2 regions of the Bradyrhizobium sp. WSM2793 genome follow, and region 2 is predicted to be linked to the other one. Evidence: riboswitches for the same ligand, from Rfam matches in the RefSeq annotation. Region 2 holds a riboswitch; the other holds the start of a gene.
The links. Region 2 has a riboswitch for cobalamin ahead of A3AS_RS0102190 (energy-coupling factor ABC transporter permease). Riboswitches for the same ligand answer to the same signal wherever they lie in the genome.
Positions count from the first base shown of each region.

Region 1 (7,694 bases), on a different contig from region 2:
GCGAGCCGATGGCCGAGACGCTTGGCTATTGCGGGGTCAACCGGGCGAGTCTTGGCGTCCAGAGCTTCGATCCAGTTGTTCAGCGGGCTATCAATCATCTGCAGAGCTTCGGTCAGACCGCGACTTCGGTCGATCGGTTACGCCGCGCCGGCGTCGGCAGGATCAATTTCGACCTATTCTATGGCCTGCCCCAGCAGACAGTCGCTTCGTGCCTGGACACCGTCGCCAAATGCCTCGAGTTGCATCCGGATCGGATTTCGGCCTTCGGCTACGCGCATATTCCTGCATTCAAGAAGCATCAACGCAAGATCGATGAATTCAATCTGCCCGACAGTGTCGAGCGCTACCTCCAATTCGAAACGATCGCGGAAGCTTTAATTGATGCTGGATACGCACGCGTCGGCATCGATCACTTTGCCCTGCCGCACGAAAGTCTTGCCCGGGCGAAGCAGGAAGGCAGGCTGAAGCGCAACTTCCAGGGCTATACTGACGATTGCGTGACGCCCTCATTGGTCTCGGCGCCAGCGCCATCGGGCGCATGCAGCAAGGGTTCGTCGTGAACGCCGTCTCGACCAAGGACTACCTTGCTCGCATCGGGCGGTCTGAACCGGCTGCGCCGAGCAGGACCACACTCACGGCTGAGGAGCACCCTGTCGGCACACGCCACCTTAAGTTCGTGACATACTCTGCGTGGCCCGCTCATAGATCTCAAACAGAGGCCCAAGCCGAAACCCGCCTATCGGGTGGAACCGGTCGACCAAGGATGCCTTAAGCAGGGTCCAAATCAATAGTAACCGCTCATGCACTGGCTACGCTTGGGAGATTCTTGGAGCCGGTTTTTTTTGGTATCGTCGCGCTGATCGAGCATAAGTTTTCCAGGCTGGAAAGCGCACCGAGCTTGCGGTTGGTGCCCTGCGGCGACCGCCCGGCATCACTGCCCCTCGTTGCTGTCGGCAACCGCTGCCAACGTGCACATGAGCGACAACCGTTGGTGTAGATTTCTAATCTCAAGCTATATCGGTCGCATACCACGGCATAATTGAGCTACGCTGAGCTTGTGCTTCAACTGGGCTCAGATCTTCGGCGAATGTCCTCGCCGTGATCGAACCGGCGGCTGTCCTCCCTCCGCCGATGGAAGTCCGCGCGATGCGTCAGCGTCGCTCCTCCCAGACTTTACTTCCGCCCGGCCCGCTAAGCGGGGCCGGGCATCTTTTTGTGTTCCCAAGGCTCCCTCGATCGTCGAGAACCCAAATGAGCACAAGCGGATCAGCTTTGTCGAGAAAAGACCCAAACCCGGGATTAACGGCCTCGCGGATCGGATGCAGCGCGCAGTTCGCGGGCGGCAGCGACCATGTTCGCTAGCGCCGGCCGAACCTCCTCCCATTTGCGCGTCTTCAGGCCGCAGTCCGGATTGACCCAGAGCTGCGAATCCTGCAGCCGTGTCCGAGCCAATGCCATCAGCTCCTTTATTTCGCCCGTCTCCGGAACGCGTGGAGAGTGGATGTCGTACACGCCCGGCCCGATCTGATTTGGATATTTGTAGTTCCTGAACACGTCGAGTAGTTCCATTTTCGAGCGCGACGTCTCGATCGAGATGACATCCGCATCCATTGCAGCAATCGCACCGATGATGTCGTTGAACTCCGAGTAGCACATATGCGTATGAATTTGCGTTTGATCGGCGACGCCCGATGAGCAGATGCGGAAGCAATCTACGGCCCAGTCGAGATAAGCCGTCCACTCCGATCGGCGCAACGGCAATCCTTCGCGGAGTGCAGCTTCGTCGATCTGGATCATGGTCGCACCAGCATTTTCGAGATCACGGACTTCGTCTCGGATCGCGAGCGCAATCTGGCGGCAGACCTCGCTTCTGGGAATATCATCGCGAACAAAGGACCAGTTCAAGATCGTCACCGGTCCGGTCAACATCGCCTTCATCAGCTTGCTCGTTAGTGATTGCGCGTAGCGCCACCAGTCTACGGTGATAGGCTTCGACCGCAAGACATCGCCAAATAGGATCGGTGGCCTGACGCAGCGCGAGCCGTAGGATTGCACCCATCCGTTCCTGGTAAATGCGAAGCCGGCGAGTTGCTCGCCGAAGTACTGCACCATGTCATTGCGCTCGAACTCGCCGTGCACGAGGACGTCAAGACCGATGTTCTCCTGCCAACGTACGGCGCGCGCAGTCTCCTCCTTGAGGAACCTGTCGTATTGCGCGTCGCTCATCGCGCCTCGCGCATGCGCCGCACGGGCATTCCGGACCTCTGGGGTCTGCGGAAACGATCCGATCGTCGTGGTAGGAAAAGCCGGTAGTCCGAAACGATTGCTTTGGATCTCGGCACGACGGGCAAATGGGCTGGCGCGCCGGCGCATGCTATGGTCGATCGCTCTCATCCGGGCAGCGACATTGGCATCGCGGATTTTCGGCGAAGTCAGGCGGACAGTCGCAGCACATTCCGACTCGGCAAGAGCTAGCGCAACATTCTGGTCGCCTGCGAGTGCCCGCGCCAGGATCGCAAGCTCGCGCATCTTCTGGACCGAGAAAGCAAGCCAGCTCTTGACGTCGGAAGCGAGCCCGGTCTCGAGTTCAACATCGACCGGCACATGAAGCAGCGAGCAGGATGGGGCGATCTGTACACGATCCTTGCCAAGCTTCGCAATCGCGGGTTCGAGCCGCTGGCGCAGCGAGGACAAATTCGACCGCCATACATTCCGGCCGTCGATCACGCCGAGCGAGATGACGAGATCACTTCGGCGGCCAGCAATGATCTGGTCCAATAACTGTGGCGCTCGAACCAGATCGAGGTGAAGTCCGGCAACTGGCAGCCTCAAGGCGGTGTCCAGGTTGTCGCCGAGGTTGCCAAAATAGCTGGCAACCATGATCTTGATGGCCGGCCCCTCCTTGGCGAGCCGGTCATAGGCATGGAGCAGAGATTTTCGCGCCCCCTCATCCACATCAAGAACCAGGCAGGGCTCATCGAACTGAACCCAATTTGCCCCACGTTTGGCCAATTCCTGCAGAACCTCGATATAGGCCGGTATCAGTTCATCCAGTAGTGAGAGTGGCTGGAACGCAGGATCGGCACTCTTGCCGAGCTTTAGGAATGTGACCGGCCCGATCAGGACAGGGCGGGTCTGAAAGCCAAGGGCCTTGGCTTCCTCATACTCCTCGATCGGCTTGCGAGAGCATAGCCTGAAAGTCTGTCCCCTGTGAAACTCGGGGACCATGTAGTGGTAGTTGGTGTCGAACCACTTGGTCATCTCCTGCGCGGAAGCGCCAAATCCGCGCGGTCCATGACCGCAACTCGCATCCTGGTCGTCGCATTGTGAACCGCGGGCCATGGCGAAGTACGTCTTGAGCGAAACGGATTCGGCTTTCGAGGCGTAGATCTCCGGGATGGCGCCAACCATGACACTTGTGTCGAGCACCTGGTCATACAGCGAGAAATCATTCGATGGAATGACCGTGACGCCGATAGATTTCTGACGAGCCCAGTTCGCGGCACGCAGGCCAGCTGCGTCCTCGAGCAACTGCTGTTCGCCGCTTTTTCCGGCCCAGTAGCTTTCTAGAGCGAGTTTGAGCTCGCGCCTGGGACCGATGCGTGGCGTTCCGAGCGTGGCAACCGGAAGGGAGAGAAGAGACATAGCGTAAACCCCATGTTGGGGGCAAAGGCCATGGCGGACGCAGCAGGGGAAGTCGCGCGGTGCGACGGCTGCTTGGCGCACCACCGGGACACCCCGCCCGTGGACGATATATTGTCGGGGCAGGTCTCCTGGCTCGCGGGTCATCGCTGCTGTCCGGCCTTCCCGAAGCCGCGCAGGCTTCAGTGACATCGTTGGACAGCGGCTCGCCGCTCACAGTTGCGGGGGCAGCGCCGGCATTTTCACCGGCTTCCCTCTTAGCTCCGGATCAAATGCAAACCGGAGAACCTCGACGACTTCGATTATCGGCAAGAGAACTCTTCCGTCAACCTCTCAGATTATGTCGCAAGCTAATGCTGCGAACATCTGCTACGCGAATGACCGAGTCTCTCTATCGCTGACCACGATTTAGAAGCGCTCTCCAATCAGCGATATCAGAATGACCTCGTAGCTACCTGCGCGTGGGGCCGCACGCCAGATCGGTGGAAAGGACAAATGCGGCTTGCGCGGCCGGGACTGCTGCCTCGAGCAGAACGCATTTGATGCGAGTCCCGGCTTCCCAGCGGTTCTTCGAGCACGTCCGCCATCCCAGCCGCCTTCTCGACCAACAGGATCCGTGTTGATTAGGCCCAAGACACCTGGCGAAAGCCAGCAACATACGCGGCGAACACGTTGATTTGCGTGCCAGCAAGACTCCAAATGCTCAACGGTGAAGATTGGCTTGGCGTCCTTGGCCATCTTGTGCAAAGCGCAGCTGACGGAGGCTGCCCTCGACTTCCGGAGCGCCGCATATCGCGAAAAGAGCGCCAACCGCGCCGCGGCCCCTTGGCCACAAGTGCCCAAAGGCATGGCAGAGATCGAAGGCCCACATTCCGGCAACGATAAACCAAACGGTTCAATGGCGGCAAACGTGCTCCCCATTCTCATCAGGACACTGAGGCGTTCCCCTGCGCCGTCGAATATCCGGTGCGTGACGAGGATAGATAAGCCGCGATGGATAGGCTGAATGGAACGATCGAAACGTCGCAAGTCGGAAAGTCGACAAAGAGGACATAAAACCGGTGCGAATTGCCGTCTATTACCTGGCACGAAGAATGCAAGTCCTCGGCATGCCCAGTCTCCTCCTGCTGGGCATGTCCAGCACAGCAAATTGGGGCTGTCGCTGGCGACTGAAGTTAGCGGCGCGTGACATAGAGGGGAGCGCCTGCTCGCGCGGGACACCATCGGTCGCCCCGTCGCGTAGCCGCTAACTTCTTGCGCTCGCGCATAACAAGTTGAAGGTTGCCCGCTTTGAAAGACGTGTTGATGAAAAACCAGATGGGCGGACGGTTATGAAGAGAATGTCTGGAAGACGCGCGCTATGGTTTTGTCTCGGTGGACCGCTGATCTGCCTGGCCGCGCTGGCTGCCATGAGCAACAGTGTTCGCGCCAACGACAGCCCCCTTGTCGACATAGTCAAGTCAACGTGGCGAGCGCAAGATGGTGAGACGATAGAACAAATTCTCTCCAACGTCTCGAAGGTGGCACACTTCGTCCCTCGAACGTGGGGCGTCGCTGAACTTGACCGAAATGAATATGTTTTCGTTTCGTGGACCAGGCACCGGGACAATAAATCAGACGAACAGTACGTTATCACCTGGAAGATCGCGCTCGACGGGACGATTGAACTTGCGTCGACCTATGCAAAGCCGATGGAATTGGGCTGGCGCGCCCTGGCGCTCTCGTTGATCGCCAGTGAAGTCGCGGATGGCGAAAGGGACGCAAATCTTCGCTTTCTGCATGACCCGACCAACTTCAACTTTGTGACGACCGCGCAGGGCCAGCTCGGCGATCTTCTGCGGCAGGGCCGCTGCAACATCGTTGAACCTGTCGGAGTGAACTACTTGCCGAAGCAGAATGACAAGCCAACCGAGAAGGGTGATCTGTGGCGCGTTCTGCTTTTGGTGAACTGTAATATCGCAGGGCCCCGCTATTTTACCCATAACGGGGTCATCACTTTCGAGAAGAGCGAAGGACAAGATTGGGAGCCGCAATCTTCTTTTGCCAAGCGTATCGCGGCCTTTCCTCCTGGCTCCTGGTTCGCTCGCATGGAGCCAAAGGAACGGGACGAGTTAGAGGGGAGCGAAAGGCCTCGGTAAATGGTCCCGCAGAGCAAGATCGCACCGCAGCTCCTTTAGCGCCGAACGCCTCAGAGCAACTGCAAGACATATCAGCCCTAAAGTCGCAGTGTTTACGCCTTCGCAACAGTCGCGAGCCTTTCCCGCAGGCTTCAGCCCGTCATCGAAAACCTCGGGCAGCACGATTAGCTCGCATGGGAAAACGCTTCTTGAGTTCTGCTCCACCTGCCCTAGCGTCGTCTCTGGTTGGGAATTCGGCTCTGAGTCGGCCATCCACTTCAAGCGCGTAAGAAGAGACCGGCAGTTCACGGGTGGCTGCAACCATTTCATTCCCATTGTGCAGCGAGTGGTTGAGAATGATGCGTAGCTTGAGTCGGCCAAACCGCACCAGAGCTTTTCGTGACAGGAATTTACGGCGAAATGTCATCGCTCTCGTCGAGACCGCCGGCAGCCTTCTGTCTGCCGATGGAAGTTGGCACGAAGCATAGCAGGGTCGCTCGTCCACGCCTGACTTCTACTCCACCGCCAAAAATTCACAGGCGCTTTTTGTTCAAGCGCGGCAGAAACAGCGTTCCGAGCTTCGGCTTTCTCCTGCATCGCGAGTTCGGCGCTGAGCGATGGGGATCTCCTCCTCAGGTCGAGAGGGTGCAGTGCGCGCCCAGTGAGAGAGACCGGCGACGCTCGAAGGATACCGCGACACGCGCACCAGAAGAAATCTCTTGAACCTCACGCAGCGTCAGGTCGTAGGTTCGAAATCTCGACCAAGCTTTCATAAAGCACACGTCGAACGATGCCGGCCGAATAACGGACATGATGCGTCCAGCGGTCGAATGTGGCGGCACCGGCTCGTGCGTGAACATGGATCAAGAGCGAAAGGTTATTGTCGGGATGAAACACCGCGTAATGATGGTCGCATTGCTCGCTCTCATCACATCTCCGGTCTGCGCGGGAAAACTCAGCGGTGCTCCGCGCATCGTCGACGGCAATACGATCGAGATCGAGCAAACCAAGATTCGGCTCTCAGGGATCGAAGCTCCTGAGACTGATCAGATTTGCCTCGACGCCCACGGCAGGAAATGGGCTTGCGGCGTAGCTGCTCGCGACGAGCTTATCAAGCATTCGAACGGACGAACGTGGGATTGTCATACCACAGGAGTTGATGAGTACAGGAGATCACTCGGCAGTTGCTTTATCGAAGGCGAAGATGTGAACGCCTGGATGGTACGCTCGGGCTGGGCACTATCGTCGGGTCCATCTAACCGATAGCTATGCTATCTATGAGTTGGTGGCGAGCACAGGCTATGCGGGGCTGTGGTCGGGGGCGTTCATCGCGCCTTGGGACTGGCGTCGCCGCAACAAGAGGACGATCATCGTCGGCGCGAGTTCGATTCCGATCGACGCTCAGGAACTCCTGCTCGGATCCGCTCTGCTATCGGACCCGCCCTCGCCCGAGTGTCTGATAAAAGGCACCGTGGACCTCAACGGCGAGCGCATTTATCACCTGCCCGGGCAACTCAGTTACGGACAAATCGACATGACGAAGAAGCCCGGTGAACGCTGGTTCTGCAGCGAGGCGGAAGCCGAAGCCACCGGGTGGCGTAAAGCCGCGCGATGAGGTCAGACGCATGCATGCAGGCCGTTCTCCGAATATGTCCTATCTCACCAAGATCGCGGCTTCGCGCCGCTCGCTGTTGCTGTTCGCTGTTTCGGCGGTTTGCCTACGGCTTGGCAACAACATTGTCGATGCGAAGCAAGCAAAAGCGCCGCCCAAGCCACATAACCTGCTCTCGCCGGATGCTGCCCTGAAGCGGCTGATGGAAGGGAACGATCGCTATGTCCAGGGCGCATCACGAGGCGACGATTTCAAGCGCGAGCGCCCGGTTTTGGTCGATGGGCAGAACCCATATGCGGCGGTTCTGAGCTGCGCCGATTCTC
Region 1 is NZ_KB902792.1:90,129-97,822, forward strand. Features, by position in the region: gene A3AS_RS0125530 (radical SAM protein) at 1-560, shown strand, start outside; gene metE (5-methyltetrahydropteroyltriglutamate--homocysteine S-methyltransferase) at 1,300-3,645, opposite strand; cobalamin riboswitch at 3,746-3,949, opposite strand; gene A3AS_RS0125540 (nodulate formation efficiency C protein) at 4,917-5,780, shown strand; gene A3AS_RS49235 (thermonuclease family protein) at 6,570-7,025, shown strand; gene A3AS_RS49240 (hypothetical protein) at 7,045-7,374, shown strand; gene A3AS_RS0125550 (carbonic anhydrase) at 7,409-7,694, shown strand, end outside.
Region 1: it holds a riboswitch for cobalamin, as region 2 does, so the genes downstream of both, metE (5-methyltetrahydropteroyltriglutamate--homocysteine S-methyltransferase) here and A3AS_RS0102190 (energy-coupling factor ABC transporter permease) in region 2, are expected to answer to the same signal.

Region 2 (7,694 bases):
TGCCGCGCCTACGCAACAGATCAAGCTCACTGTCGAATGTGAACGGCCCGCGCGACACGATCACGTCGGCGACGAAGGGCGGGGGAGCCTCCGGCGGATCGACGAACCGCAGCGTATAGGTATGCTGCGGCTTGTTCGCAAACGGCGCGATATGCTGGCGTCCGATGGCGAGGAACACTTTTGCGGGCGCCTCGGGCAGCGCGGCGACCGCGGCGCTGACGTCCGTGACTTCGATCCAGTTGTCGCCGGGCGCTTTCGTCCAACGCGGGCGCTCCAGCGCAATCAGCGGTGTGGCGGTTTCCGCGCACGCTTCGACCGCATTGCGGCTCATCTCGGCAGCGAACGGATGCGTCGCGTCGATCACGTGCGTGATGCCTTCGCGGCGGATGTAATCGGCCAGTCCGCTAACGCCGCCGAAGCCGCCGATGCGGGTCGGCAGCGGCTGATCGGCAGGCGCGCGGGTGCGACCGCCATAGGAGTAGACGGCCTCGATGCCTGCGCGCGCGATCGCCGCGGCGAGCAAGCTCGCATCGGCAGTTCCGCCCAGAATGAGGGCGCGCCTCATGGCTGATTCCTTGGCTGATCCCTGGCTGACCATCATCGGTATCGGCGAAGATGGCCTTGCCGGGCTGTCGGAGGCAAGCCGAAAGGCGCTCAATGAGGCCGAAACCGTCTTCGGTGGTGAACGGCATCTCGCGCTTGCCGGCGTCGGCAGCCGCGGCCGTCCGTGGCCGGTGCCGTTCGACGCCGATATCGTTCTGAGCAGCCGCGGCAGGCCGACGGCGGTGCTCGCCTCCGGTGATCCGTTCTGGCATGGCGCCGGTGCAGCTCTCGCCGAGAAGCTGCAGGCCGGCGAGTGGATCGCGCATTCGGCACCGTCGACCTTCTCGCTTGCGGCCGCGCGGCTGGGCTGGCGGCTCGAATCCACCGTCTGCCTGGGGCTTCACGCCGCACCGTTCGAACGTCTCGTTCCGCATCTGGTGCGAGGAGCGCGCATCATCTGCCTCGTGCGCGATGGGAAAGCGGCAAGCGATCTCGCAAAATGGTTGAGCGAGCGCGGATGGGGCGCCTCGGCCTTCTGGACGCTCGCCGCACTCGGTGGTCCGCGCGAAAGCATCCAAGAACATCGCGCCGACGGTTTCGCCGGTGATCCCGCTGGAAACCTGGTCGCAGTCGCCGTTGAGGCGAGGGGCACGCAAGGCATTCCCCGCAGCTCGGGACTTTCGGACGATCTGTTCGTCCATGACGGCCAGATCACCAAGCGGCCAGTGCGCGCGCTCGCGCTCTCGGCGCTGGCGCCGCGTCCGGGCGAGCGACTGTGGGATATCGGCGCCGGCTCGGGGTCGATCTCGGTCGAGTGGGCGCTGTGCGGCGGGACGGCGACTGCGATCGAGGCGCGCGAGGAACGCGCCGCAAACATCCGCAGCAATGCAGCGGCGTTTGGACTTTCGCACCGGATCACCGTCGTCAAAGGGAGGGCGCCCGAGGCTGTTGCTGCCCTGGAAGCACCGGATGCGGTCTTCATCGGCGGCGGCCTCGATAGCGCGATGTTCGATGCGATCTGGTCGCGGCTTGCGCCGGGCACGCGGCTGGTTGCACATTCAGTCACATTGGAGACGGAAGCGTTGCTCGGCGATCTGCACCAGCGCCACGGCGGCGAGCTGATGCGGGTCGACATCGCTTATGCTGGCCCGCTCGGCCGTTACCGCTCCTGGGAGACGGCACGGCCGGTGGTGCAGTGGAGTACGGTCCGATGAAGGTGGCCGGGTTTGGGTTCAGGAGAGATGTCAGTCTCGCTTCGCTGCGCGAAGCACTGCTGGCGGCGGGTGATCCCGAAGGTCTTATGGCGATTGCAACCGTTAGCGACAAGGCTGATGCTGAGCCGCTGCAGGAGCTCGCGCGTGAGTGCGGTGTGCCGATCAAGGCTGTTCCAGCCGATATGTTGGCCGGCATCGCCACGCCGACCCAGTCCAATCTCGTGATGGAGAAGTTCGGCACTGGATCGGTCGCCGAAGCCGCGGCGCTCGCTGCGGCCGGGCCTCGTGCACGGCTGATTTCGACACGCGTTGTCTCGCAGGATCGCACGGCGACGGCCGCGATCGCGGAAGGAGACGGCGCATGACGGTGCATTTCATTGGCGCAGGGCCGGGCGCGCCTGATCTGCTGACGTTGCGGGGGCGCGACCTGATCGCGGTCTGTCCGGTCTGCCTCTATGCCGGCTCGCTGGTCCCCGAGGGCGTGCTGGCGCATTGCCCGCCCGGCGCGCGCATCGTCAATACCGCGCCGCTGTCGCTCGACGAGATCATTGCCGAGATCGCTGCCGCGCATGCGGCGGGCAAGGACGTTGCTCGCCTGCATTCGGGCGATCTCTCGATCTGGTCGGCGATGGGCGAGCAGCTCCGCCGCCTGCGCGCACTTGGCATTCCGTTCACTGTGACGCCTGGTGTGCCGTCCTTCTCGGCCGCAGCGGCAGCGCTCGAGGTCGAGCTGACGCTGCCGGGCCTTGCCCAGACAGTCGTGCTGACGCGCACGCCGGGCCGCGCCAGCGCGATGCCCGAGCGCGAGAAGTTGGCAGCCTTCGCCGCGACCGGTGCAGTGCTTGCGATCCATCTGTCGATCCATCTGCTCGACAAGGTCGTCGCCGAGCTCGCGCCGCATTATGGCGCGGATTGCCCGATCGCCATCGTCTGGCGCGCGAGCTGGCCGGATCAGCGCATCATCCGCGCCACGCTGGCTACGCTCGATGCTGCCATCGGCACCGAGATGGAGCGCACCGCGATCATTCTGGTCGGCAAGACGCTCGGCGCTGCGGATTTCGACGAGAGCCGCCTTTACGCCGCCGATTACGATCGCCGCTATCGGCCGGTCGGCGCCGAGCCGCGTTTTCCGGAGGGCTCGTGATGGGGGCAGGCCTCGTCATCTCCGCACCGGCCTCCGGCGTCGGCAAGACCACGCTGACGCTGGCGCTCGCGCGCGCCTGGCGCCATCGCGGCTTGAACGTGCAGTGCTTCAAGAGCGGTCCCGATTACATCGATCCCGCCTTCCACGCCGCCGCCACGGGGCGCGCTTCCGTCAACGTCGATAGCTGGGCGATGGATCGCGGGGCGATCTCGCATCTCGTCAGCCGCGGCGCGGACGCCGATGTCGTGCTTGCCGAGGGATCGATGGGCCTGTTCGACGGCGTCGCCGCGCCCGGTGTTTCCGGCACCGGTGCCACCGCCGACATTGCGGAGATGCTGGGCTGGCCGGTGGTGCTGGTGATCGATCCTTCCGGACAAGCGCAGACCGCGGCGGCGATCGCCGCGGGTCTTCGTGATTATCGCCCCGGCGTACGGCTCGCCGGTGTCGTGCTCAACCGCGTTGCCAGCCCGCGCCACGAAGACCTCGTGCGGCGTGCGCTCAACGACGCGGGCATTGCCGTGTTCGGCGCGCTGCCGCGCCATGCCGAGATCAGCCTGCCGAAGCGGCATCTCGGCCTGGTGCAGGCCGAGGAGCAGGCCGAGATCGGCAAGCTGATCGACGAGGCCGCGCGCTTCGTTGCCGAGCATGTCGATCTCGATGCGGTGCTGCGATCGGCTGCGTCCTGGACACCACAACCCGCCGCGAATGGGCTGAACGTGACGCCGCCGGGCCAGCGCATCGCGCTCGCGCGCGATGCGGCGTTCTCTTTCGTCTATCCGCACATGCTGGAAGCCTGGCGCGGGGCGGGCGCGGAGATCTCGACATTCTCGCCGCTCTCCGATGAAGCGCCCGACGCGAGCGCCGATGTGTGCTGGCTGCCCGGCGGTTATCCCGAGCTGCATGCCGGCAAGATCGCGGCCAATGCGCGTTTTCGCAGCGGCCTGCGCGCCTTCGCCGAAACGCGACCGGTGCACGGCGAATGCGGAGGCTATATGGTGCTGGGAACCGCTTTGACCGATGCGGACGGTGTTCGCCATGAGATGACAGGCCTGCTTGGCCTCGAGACCAGCTTTGCCAAACGTCGCATGCATCTCGGTTATCGTCTCGCGACGCTGGCCGCGCCGATGCCGGGACATCGCCCCAGTGCACGTCTGCGCGGCCATGAGTTCCACTATTCGACCATTCTTGCCCAGCCTGATACGCCGTTGGCAGTCGTGCACGATGCAACCGGCGCGGTCATTGCCGAGACCGGCTCGCAGCGCGGCCACGCCACCGGCACGTTCTTTCATCTGATCGCGGAGGACCGGTGAGCGGATTCGTCTCCTTCATCTCCGCCGGACCCGGCGACCCCGAGCTTCTCACGCTCAAGGGCGCCGCGCGGCTGCGCGAGGCCGACGTCGTGCTCTATGACGATCTCGCCTCCGGCGCGATCCTTGATCTCGCCCGGCCCGGCGCCAATCTCGTCGCGGTGGGGAAACGGGCAGGGCGTCCCTCGACCAAGCAGCACCACGTCAACCGCCTGCTGGTCGACTATGCCGCAACAGGTGTGCGCGTGGTTCGGCTCAAGTCGGGCGATGCCGGCATTTTCGGCCGGCTCGAGGAGGAGCTGGAGACGCTGCGTGAGGCCGGCATCGGCTACGAGATCGTTCCCGGCGTCACCTCGGCCTGCGTTGCCGCGGCGCAAGCCGGCATCCCCCTGACCCGGCGCCACACCTCGCGCCGGGTGCAATTCGTCACCGGCGCTGATGTCACCGGCGAGTTGCCGCCGAATCTGAATTGGGCGGCCCTGGCCGATCCTGAGGCGACGACCGTGGTCTATATGGGCCGGCGCACCTTCCCCGCGCTTGTCGCAAAGTTGGTCGCGCACGGCCTCGCTGCGGATACCCCCGCGCTGTTCGCCGAATCCCTCGGCCGCCCGGACGAACGGCTGGTCCGCACCACCATCGCCGAGCTTGCCGAGCAGCTTGCGCGCGGCGGCGCCGCCTCGACGGCCGCCGTGATCCTGTTTGGGGCGCTGGCGGGGGATTATCCGTCATGACAGCCTTGGCCGCCGTTCGCCCCTTGACGCAGGCTCAGCGAAAGGGGCACACAAGAGAGGCATGGTGCTCGACGCGGCGCAAAGCGCCGGAGCATAATCGGGAATGGGGGTGGGCGGACCCAGTTGCGTCGCCCAAAACCCCGGCCGCCCCCGCGACTGTAAGCGGTGAGGGACTCCGATCAGCCACTGGGCCGCAAGGTCCGGGAAGGCCGGAAATCCCGGGGAACCGCGAGCCAGGAGACCGGCCCTGCACGTTTTGAGGCCAAGGCCGTCGGGTGTGACGGCAGGAAGGAATTGAGCCATGCATATCGAACCCGGGGTCGTGACGGGCGCCAAGCTCGTGTTGAGTTACGCAACCGGCATCGCCGCAGGCGGCGTTGCGCTGAAGCTTGCGGTGGAGACCGTGCGTGAGCAGGGCATCACGTCGTTCGCAGCGCGGACGCTCGCCACCACAGTCCTTGTGTTCATCTTCTTCGAGATACTGCCGCACTTCCCGGTCGGCGTCTCCGAGGTGCACTTCATTCTCGGCTCGACACTGTTCCTGCTGTTCGGCGCAGCGCCCGCGGCCTTCGGCCTCGCATTCGGCCTGCTGCTCCAGGGCGTATTCTTCGAGCCGGTCGACATCCCGCAATACGGCATGAACGTCACGACGCTGCTGGTGCCGCTGTTCGCGATCCAGGCGATCGCCACACGGATCATCTCGCGGAACACCGCCTATGTCGATTTGAAGTATCGGCAGGCGTTGGCGCTCTCGACGACCTACCAGGCCGGCGTGATCGCCTGGGTGGCGTTCTGGGCGCTCTATGGCTCGGGCTTTGCGATGAGCAACCTCGCCAACATCGCGACGTTCGCGGCGTCCTATGCGCTGGTCATCGTGATCGAGCCGCTCGCCGATCTCGCGGTACTGGCACTGGCGAAGTCGCTGCGCGGCGTCACCGCGCCCGGTCTCGTCACCCCGCGCCTGCATAACCCGGCCTGAGAGACAAGCGAACGGGCGGCCAGCAAGGCCGCCCGTCGCGTTCGCGATGCTCACGCTTTCCCTGATAGGCATCGGTTGCGGCGATCCCGACCAGCTGACGCGCGCCGCTGTCCGAGCGATCAACGCCGCCGATCTCGTCCTGATCCCGCGCAAGGGAACGGCGAAGTCCGATCTCGCCGATCTCAGGCGGACGATCTGCGCGGATGTGCTTACCAGCGACAAGACAGCCATCGCCGAATTCGACCTTCCCGTGCGCGACGCAGGTGAGGCGGAATACCGTAAGGGCGTGGACGATTGGCACGATGCGGTTGCCGCGACTTGGTCGAAAGCGATTGCGAACCATCTCGAAGGCGAGGGCAAGGTTGCGCTGCTGATCTGGGGCGATCCTTCGCTCTACGACTCCTCGCTGCGCATTGCGCGGCGGCTCAATCCCCTGCCTGACATCGAGGTCGTGCCCGGCATCACCTCGATCCAGGCGCTGTGCGCGGCGCATGCGCTGCCGCTCAACGATATAGGCGAGCCCTTTCTGGTCACGACGGGGCGGCGTTTGCGCGAAGGCGGCTGGCCGGCAGGGGTGGATACCGTTGTTGTAATGCTCGACGGCGGCACGGCATTCCAGTCGCTTGATCCAGCCGGGATTCAAATCTATTGGGGCGCCTATCTCGGCATGCCCGATCAGATCGTCATGTCCGGCGTGCTCGCCGAGGTTGGCCCGCGCATCGTCGCGGCGCGGCAGGAAGCGCGCGAGCGGCATGGCTGGATCATGGACAGCTACATTCTCAAGCGCAGGCCGTAAGCGAGGCAGCATGCTCCCCGAATGGGTCACCCGAAATTGCCCCGATGTCTCCGCCGTGCATCGCGAGGCGGCGATCGCACGGCAGGCGCAACTGACAAAGCCGACCGGTGCACTTGGCCGGCTGGAGCAGCTCGCGATCGAGCTTGCGGGCCTGCAGGCGACCGAACAGCCGCGTGCCGCACGGGTGCCGATCATCGTCTTCGCCGGCGACCACGGCATCGTCGCGCAGGGCGTCTCGGCCTATCCGCAAGCCGTGACCATCGCGATGATGGCGAACTTTGCCTCCGGCGGCGCCGCGATCTCGGTGCTGGCGCGCGAGCTTGGCTCGAGCCTGGAGGTGGTCGACGCCGGCACGCTGGCAACAGAGGCGATGGCGGGTGTCATCTCCGACAAGCCGCGCCATGGCACGCGCGATTTCAGCGTCGAAGCCGCGCTCGCACCCGCCGAGCTGGCGTATGCGTTCGAGGCCGGCCAGCGCGCGGTTGCGCGCGCGCAAGCCAATCAGCCCGATCTCTTGATCTTCGGCGAGATGGGGATCGGCAACACCACCACGTCGGCGGCGATCGCGGCGGGCCTGCTCGGCATCAGCGCCGAAGAGATCGCGGGCAGCGGCACCGGCGTCGATGCGGCCGGCCGCGCACATAAGGCCCGCGTGATCGACGCGGCGATCGCGCGTCACGGCGTTGGCGGCGCCTCGCCCGAAAAAATCCTGTGTGCCGTCGGCGGCCTGGAGATCGCGGCGATCTCAGGTGCGATCATTGCGGCGGCGCAGCGCCGTATTCCCGTATTGATCGATGGCTTCATCGTATCGGTGGCGGCGCTCGCAGCAGTACGGCTCAATCCGTCGTGCCGGCCGTTCCTACTGCCGTCGCATCAATCGGCGGAGCAGGGGCATCGGCTGGTGTTGCGCGCGCTGAACGTGCAGCCGTTGATCAGCCTCGATCTCAGGCTCGGCGAGGGATCGGGTGCCGCCATCGCGC
Region 2 is NZ_KB902768.1:500,771-508,464, forward strand. Features, by position in the region: gene A3AS_RS0102160 (cobalt-precorrin-6A reductase) at 1-565, opposite strand, end outside; gene A3AS_RS0102165 (bifunctional cobalt-precorrin-7 (C(5))-methyltransferase/cobalt-precorrin-6B (C(15))-methyltransferase) at 576-1,757, shown strand; gene A3AS_RS0102170 (cobalamin biosynthesis protein) at 1,754-2,122, shown strand; gene cobM (precorrin-4 C(11)-methyltransferase) at 2,119-2,901, shown strand; gene A3AS_RS0102180 (cobyrinate a,c-diamide synthase) at 2,901-4,211, shown strand; gene cobA (uroporphyrinogen-III C-methyltransferase) at 4,208-4,939, shown strand; cobalamin riboswitch at 4,985-5,204, shown strand; gene A3AS_RS0102190 (energy-coupling factor ABC transporter permease) at 5,241-5,918, shown strand; gene cobF (precorrin-6A synthase (deacetylating)) at 5,965-6,714, shown strand; gene cobT (nicotinate-nucleotide--dimethylbenzimidazole phosphoribosyltransferase) at 6,725-7,694, shown strand, end outside.